One region of the Pseudomonas grandcourensis genome, then DNA from elsewhere that is predicted to be linked to it. Evidence: riboswitches for the same ligand, from Rfam matches in the RefSeq annotation. Region 1 holds a riboswitch; the other holds the start of a gene.
The links. Region 1 has a riboswitch for cobalamin ahead of AABM52_RS16720 (CbtB-domain containing protein). Riboswitches for the same ligand answer to the same signal wherever they lie in the genome.
Positions count from the first base shown of each region.

Region 2: another riboswitch for cobalamin. It lies ahead of cobO (cob(I)yrinic acid a,c-diamide adenosyltransferase); the one in region 1 lies ahead of AABM52_RS16720 (CbtB-domain containing protein).

Region 1 is NZ_CP150919.1:3,744,713-3,748,112, forward strand. It holds gene cobW (cobalamin biosynthesis protein CobW) at 1-999, opposite strand, end outside; cobalamin riboswitch at 1,102-1,315, opposite strand; cobalamin riboswitch at 1,549-1,775, shown strand; gene AABM52_RS16720 (CbtB-domain containing protein) at 1,896-2,087, shown strand; gene AABM52_RS16725 (CbtA family protein) at 2,099-2,806, shown strand; gene AABM52_RS16730 (cobalamin biosynthesis protein) at 2,803-3,216, shown strand; gene cobM (precorrin-4 C(11)-methyltransferase) at 3,300-3,400, shown strand, end outside.
Region 2 is NZ_CP150919.1:1,885,767-1,889,166, forward strand. It holds gene AABM52_RS08365 (sorbosone dehydrogenase family protein) at 1-356, opposite strand, end outside; gene AABM52_RS08370 (hypothetical protein) at 423-1,007, opposite strand; cobalamin riboswitch at 1,161-1,394, shown strand; gene cobO (cob(I)yrinic acid a,c-diamide adenosyltransferase) at 1,476-2,087, shown strand; gene AABM52_RS08380 (cobyrinate a,c-diamide synthase) at 2,084-3,400, shown strand, end outside.

The sequences.
Region 1 (3,400 bases):
ACGGGTGACTCGTGCTTCTTCAGCGCCCCACTGGCGGTCGAAATGCTTGTCGAAACGCGTGCCCACGCCCTGGATCAGCAGGCGCATCGGTTTGTTCGGGATCGCCGCAAAACCCTTGACCCGCAGGATGCCGTGTTGGACCACCAGTTGGGTCAGCGCGTCCAGCAGCAGGCTTTCGTCGGCTTGCGGCAGCTCGATGGAGATCGAGTCGAAGGCGTCGTGATCGTGGTCATCATGATCGTCGTCGCCATCGTGATGGTGGTCGTGGTGGCTGTGACGGCTGTCGATGTGTTCTTCGGAGCCGGCCCCCAGGCCGATCAGCACGTCCAGCGGCAGGCGACCGCTGCTGGCTTCGACGATTTTCACCGCTGGTGGCAATTCCTCGGCGACTTCCATGCGCACACGGGCCAAGTCCGCCGGGTTGATCAGGTCGGTTTTGTTGAGGATCACCAGATCAGCGCTGGCCAGTTGGTCGGCGAACAGTTCGTGCAGCGGCGATTCGTGGTCCAGGTTCGGGTCGAGTTTGCGCTGGGCGTCGACCTGATCCGGGAACGCGGCGAAGGTGCCGGCGGCCACGGCCGGGCTGTCGACCACGGTGATCACCGCATCCACCGTGCAGGCACTGCGGATTTCCGGCCACTGGAAGGCCTGCACCAGCGGCTTGGGCAGGGCCAGACCGGAAGTTTCGATCAGAATGTGGTCAAGATCACCGCGACGGGCCACCAGTTCGCGCATCACCGGGAAGAATTCTTCCTGGACGGTGCAGCACAGGCAGCCGTTTGCCAGCTCATAGACACGGCCGTTGGCTTCTTCTTCGGTGCAACCGATGGAGCACTGCTTGAGGATTTCGCCATCGATGCCCAACTCACCAAATTCGTTGACGATCACCGCGATGCGGCGACCCTGGGCGTTGTCGAGCATGTGCCGCAACAGCGTGGTCTTGCCCGAGCCGAGAAAGCCGGTGACGATGGTGACGGGGAGTTTGGCCAGTGTTTTCATCGGATGCCCTATGGCTAATGTGGCGGGCATACGGGACGACGACCGGCAACGCGGACGCGCGTGCCTGAAGAGTTCGCCACCGGATCACCCCGCCCGGTTGAAATTGAGAATCTGTGACGAGGCAGGTCTCCTGGCTGACGGTGTGCCGGCCTTGAGCCTGGCATTCGCTGCGCCTTCCCGCCGGCCTCATGGATTGAGCCTGCAGTGGCGTGGCAACGAACATCACCGTTCACAGTTGCGGGGGCAGCCGCGGCATCGACCGCGTTCCCTTCTTAGCTTCGGCAAACACCGAAGAACCTCGAAAGCGCAAGGCTACGCATGGTATTGGGGCGGGTCAATGTTCATGCTGAGAATGCGATCACTTGTGGCGAGGGGGCTTGCCCCCGTTCGGCGGCGCAGCCGTCGCAAGACCTGAGTGCAGGATTTATCAGTAAGATTGCCGGGGGCCGCTTCGCAGCCCAACGGGGGCAAGCCCCCTCGCCACAATGTGCTGTGCGAACCTTAAATGCGAACCCTTGCCAATTGACGCCCAACCCCCGCCCATGCTCTCCTACACACCTTGTTACGGGTGCCCTTCACAGGGTGAAACGGGAAACCGGTGAATCATGTGCTTTACTCTTAAGCCATGTCAGTCCGGTGCTGCCCCCGCAACGGTAAGCGAGCGAAGCATCAGATCCACTGTGCCACTACGGCATGGGAAGGTGATGTTTTCAGGTTCAGGCCCAAGCCTTTACCCCTCGTGAGCCCGGAGACCGGCCCGCAACACAAAGTGACCAGTACGATCACTGAACCAACAAACCCGCGGTGGGCGGGCGCTGTTTGAAACCTTGCGCGCCTGGTCGTGCGGGTTTTTGCATGCGCTCTTATTCCCCGCTGACAGACCAGAGGGAAACGCCATGTCGATCATCAGCAGCGCCGAACACACAGCCGCGAGCACCACCTCAACCCTGACTCAACGTCTGACCGCCGCCGTCTGCGCGTCGATTCTGGGCGCCTGCCTTGTTTATTTCGCCGGTTTCTCGCACATCGAAGCGGTGCACAACGCCGCCCACGATACCCGCCACAGCTCCGCGTTCCCGTGCCATTGAGAGCTGTCGACATGATCAAGCGTATTGCGCAAACCGCAGGTTTCACCGGGCTGCTGGCCGCCCTGTTGCTGACCCTGCTGCAAAGCTTCTGGGTCGCTCCGCTGATTTTGCAGGCCGAGACCTACGAAAAATCCGAACCGGCCGCTGTTGAAATGCATGAGCACGCCGACGGTGCGATGGCTGCCCACACTCACGATGCCGAGGCCTGGGAGCCGGAAGACGGCTGGCAGCGCGTGCTGTCGACCACCGGCGGTAACCTGGTGGTGGCCGTCGGTTTCGCCCTGATGCTGGCCGGCCTGTACACCTTGCGTGCGCCGACCAAAACCTCCCAGGGCCTGCTCTGGGGCCTGGCCGGTTACGCGACCTTCGTGCTCGCGCCGACCCTCGGCCTGCCTCCTGAATTGCCTGGCACTGCCGCCGCCGACCTGGCACAGCGGCAACTGTGGTGGATCGGTACGGCCGCCTCCACTGCCGTCGGTATCGCCCTGATCGTATTCAGCCGTCACTGGCTGATGAAAGTCCTCGGTGTGGCAATCCTTGCCGTTCCCCATGTGATTGGCGCGCCGCAACCGGAAGTGCATTCGATGCTCGCTCCGGAGGCGCTGGAAGCCCAGTTCAAAATCGCTTCGCAACTGACCAACGTGGCGTTCTGGCTGGCCCTGGGCCTGATCAGCGCCTGGTTGTTCCGTCGCAAAAGCGATGGTCAATACCACGCATGACTGACGTCAGCACAGCGCCGACCCTGGTGGTCGGCCTGGGCTGCCAACGGGGCTGCCCCGTCAGCACGTTGCTGGCGCTGCTCGATCAGGCGCTGGAGGCACACCAGATTGCTCGCCATGAAATCAAGGCGCTGGCCAGCATCGATTCGAAGCGCGACGAACCTGCGTTAATCGAACTGGCTCAGCAGCTTGGCCTGGAAATGATGTATTTCAGCAGTGAACAACTGGCCGCTTATGAACCGCAACTCAGTCATCAATCGCAGATAGCGTTTGAACGCACCGGTTGCTACGGCGTGGCGGAAAGCGCCGCACTGGCCCTGGCGGAACAACTGGCCCAGGCTCCGGCAAAACTGCTGATTCCACGACAAAAATACGCCCAGGCAACCCTGGCATTGGCTGGCGCTGCGTAAAAAACCGATAATCCCCGCCTTCGATCATGAACATTCTTCATCTGAAGCCCTGTTCAGTCCCTTTTTCCCCACAGGAACCGACGATGACCGTCTACTTCATTGGCGCAGGTCCCGGCGACCCCGAACTGATTACCGTCAAGGGCCAGCGGCTGATTCGCAACTGCCCGGTGATCATTTATGCCGG
Region 2 (3,400 bases), 1.9 Mb from region 1:
CGGCCCATGACTTTTTTCATGACCCAGCCGCGAATGCCTTTGCCGTCTTCGGGTTTGGGTGGTGCGTTGGTTTCCGCCACCAGCACATCGCCATTGGGCAGCACATAAAGCCAGCGGGGGTGATCCAGGTCTTCGGCAAAAGCGGCCACTTGAGTGCCCGTGGCGGCGACGGGTTTCGCACCCTGTGGCCAGCCGATGGCCGGGGCGATGTTCACCGTCGGAACCAGTGTCTTGTTGGGTTCCGGTAGTTGAGGTGACGGGCCGGTACCGTCGGAGACTTGCAGCCGGGAGGTCTCGCCACAAGCGGCGAGCCCTCCGCAGAGCGCGATAACGAGAACGAGCGGGGACGTGCGCATGCTGGTCTTCCCTATGAATGCCTTGTTCTATTCATAGAGGAGGGGTGTCGTGCGATGGTTCAACTCTCAGCCGCGTGCTTCCTTGAACAGCACCGCAATGCCGGGGTGATAGTTGCCGGCTTCGTTGCGCAACTTGCGGTAGGCATAAGGGAAATACCAGGCGACAGCGCAGGTGTGTTCCTTTTGCAGGTCGTCGACCATGTCCTGGAGTTCTTCCGGCGTTGCGCCTTGCTGGGCTTTTTGCGGGGCGACGAACAGGCAGCCGAGTTTCAGGTCGCTGGCGTGGCTCACGCGCTTTGCATCGCTGGCGATGTCGAGCAGGGCCTGGGTCAGATTGAGGCTGTTGACCCGTGGCCAACGCTGGCTGGTCTGGATGTAGGCGCGGGTTTCGGGCGAGGCCAGGAGCAGGTCGGCGCGGCTGTTGCGTTCGCCTTCTTCGGTCTGCTTGCGGGTGGGCGTCTGCTGCAGCGTGACCATCTCGGCCATCCAGGCCGCGGCAGACAGCAGTCCGAGATTGGCCTTTTCGTCATGCCAGTACGGTGTGTCGCCATCACCGCGGACGGCGTTGTAACGGTCGATGCATTCGAACCAGTGCTCGAGCACCGGGCGCAGGAATTCCAGCTTTGGATTGCTGATGATCATGCCTTGCATGGGCTCACCCTTGTTATTGTGTTGTGAGATTGTGGCTCTTTGATATCACTGCTGAGAGCGTGGCACAAGATTGACGTCAGTTTATTGATGGATGGCAGTTATTCGCTCGATGGCCTCCCGGCTTTAATTGACGCTCCACCCCCAACCCTCTAACCTTCGCGGCTTGTTTCAGGTGCTCTGTGGCTTGGGTCGACAGAGTGAAACAGGGAAGCCGGTGAGTGAGTCCTTCTGTTGGTCGAAGGCCCGCAATTCCGGCGCTGCCCCCGCAACGGTAAATGAGTGAAAACTGTGTGTGATGCCACTGTGTCGATTCGATGCGGGAAGGCGCACAGTCCGGCCCCGCGCCACTCATGAGCCCGGAGACCGGCCTGATTCATCCAGCGGCATCACGGTGGGCGATGCCAGGCTTTTTGCCTTCTATTCTTGTGCCTGCCCGCCGTTATTCCTGCCTCAACGGAGAGCTCCCCCATGACTGATACCCCCGATCGTGACGAACGCCACCTGGCGCGCATGCAGCGCAAAAAAGCCGTGATCGACGAGCGCATCGCCAATTCCCCGAACGAGTGTGGCCTGCTGCTGGTGCTGACCGGCAATGGCAAGGGCAAGAGCAGTTCGGCCTTCGGCATGCTTGCCCGCGCCATGGGGCACGGCATGCAATGCGGCGTGGTGCAGTTCATCAAGGGCCGCAACAGCACGGGCGAAGAGTTGTTCTTCCGGCGCTTTCCCGAGCAGGTGCGCTTTCACGTGATGGGCGAAGGTTTTACCTGGGAAACCCAGGACCGTCAGCGCGACATCGCCGCCGCCGAAGCTGCCTGGGCGGTGTCGCAGCAACTGCTGCGCGATCCGTCCATCGGTCTGGTGGTGCTGGATGAGCTGAACATCGCCCTCAAGCACGGCTACCTCGATCTCGATCAGGTGCTCAGCGACTTGCAGGCCCGGCCGCCGATGCAACACGTGGTGGTCACCGGTCGTGCCGCCAAGCCGGAAATGATCGAGATGGCTGACACCGTCACCGAAATGGGCGTGATCAAACACGCCTTTCAAGCCGGGATCAAAGCGCAGAAAGGCGTCGAATTGTGAGTCAGCCTCGACACTGTCCGGCGGTTCTGATTGCCGCGCCGGCTTCCGGCCAGGGCAAGACCACCGTCACCGCGGCGCTGGCCCGATTGCATCGCAATCAGGGGCGCAAGGTCCGTGTGTTCAAGTGCGGTCCCGACTTTCTCGATCCGATGATCCTCGAGCGCGCCAGCGGTGCGCCGGTGTATCAGCTGGACATGTGGATGGTCGGCGAGCAGGAGAGTCGCCGGTTGCTGTGGGAGGCTGCCGCTGAAGCGGACCTGATCCTGATTGAAGGCGTCATGGGGCTGTTCGACGGTACGCCGTCGAGCGCCGATCTGGCGCGGCATTTCGGTGTGCCGGTGCTGGGTGTGATCGATGGCACCGCCATGGCCCAGACCTTCGGCGCACTGGCCCTGGGGCTGGCGCGTTATCAGCCGGACTTGCCGTTCGCCGGGGTATTGGCCAATCGTGTCGGCACGCTGCGCCACGCGCAACTGCTTGAAGGCAGCCTGACTGAAGGTTTGCGCTGGTACGGCGCGCTGTCCCGGGAAACCGGGATCGAATTGCCGAGCCGGCACCTGGGGCTGGTGCAGGCCAGTGAGTTGAACGATCTCGACCTGCGCCTTGATGCGGCCGCTGATGCCCTGGCCAGCAGTTGCGAGGTTGCGCTGCCGCCGGCGGTCGAGTTTGCCACCCCTGATGTGATCGTGGCCGAGCCGCTGCTGGCCGGTGTGCGCATTGCCGTCGCCCGGGATGAAGCCTTTGCGTTCACCTACGGTGCGAGCCTGGATCTGCTGCGGGCGATGGGCGCCGAGTTGTCGTTCTTCTCGCCGATCCGCGACAGTGGGTTGCCGGAGGCGGACAGCCTGTATCTGCCGGGTGGTTACCCGGAGCTGCACCATGTTGCGCTGGCGCAAAACACCGCGATGCTCGACGCGATCCGCGCCCACCACCGCGCAGGCAAACCCTTGCTCGCCGAGTGTGGCGGCATGCTGTATCTGCTCGATTCCCTGACCGATGTCGAGGGCACTCGCGCCGAACTGGTTGGCTTGCTGGCCGGTGATGCGGTGATGCAAAAGCGTCTGGCAGCGCTGGCGTTGCAAGCGGTGGACCTGCCGGAAGGTTCGCTGCGCGGGCACACCTATCACCATTCGCTGACCACCACTGAACTGGCGCCAATTGCCCGTGGCTTGAGCCCTAACGGCGGGCGCGGAGCGGAGGCGGTCTACCGTGAGGGGCGGATGACGGCCTCTTATGTGCACTTTTATTTTCCGTCGAACCCCACGGCGATTGCCGCGCTGTTTGCGCCAGACCTTGAGACCGTCATCGCTTCC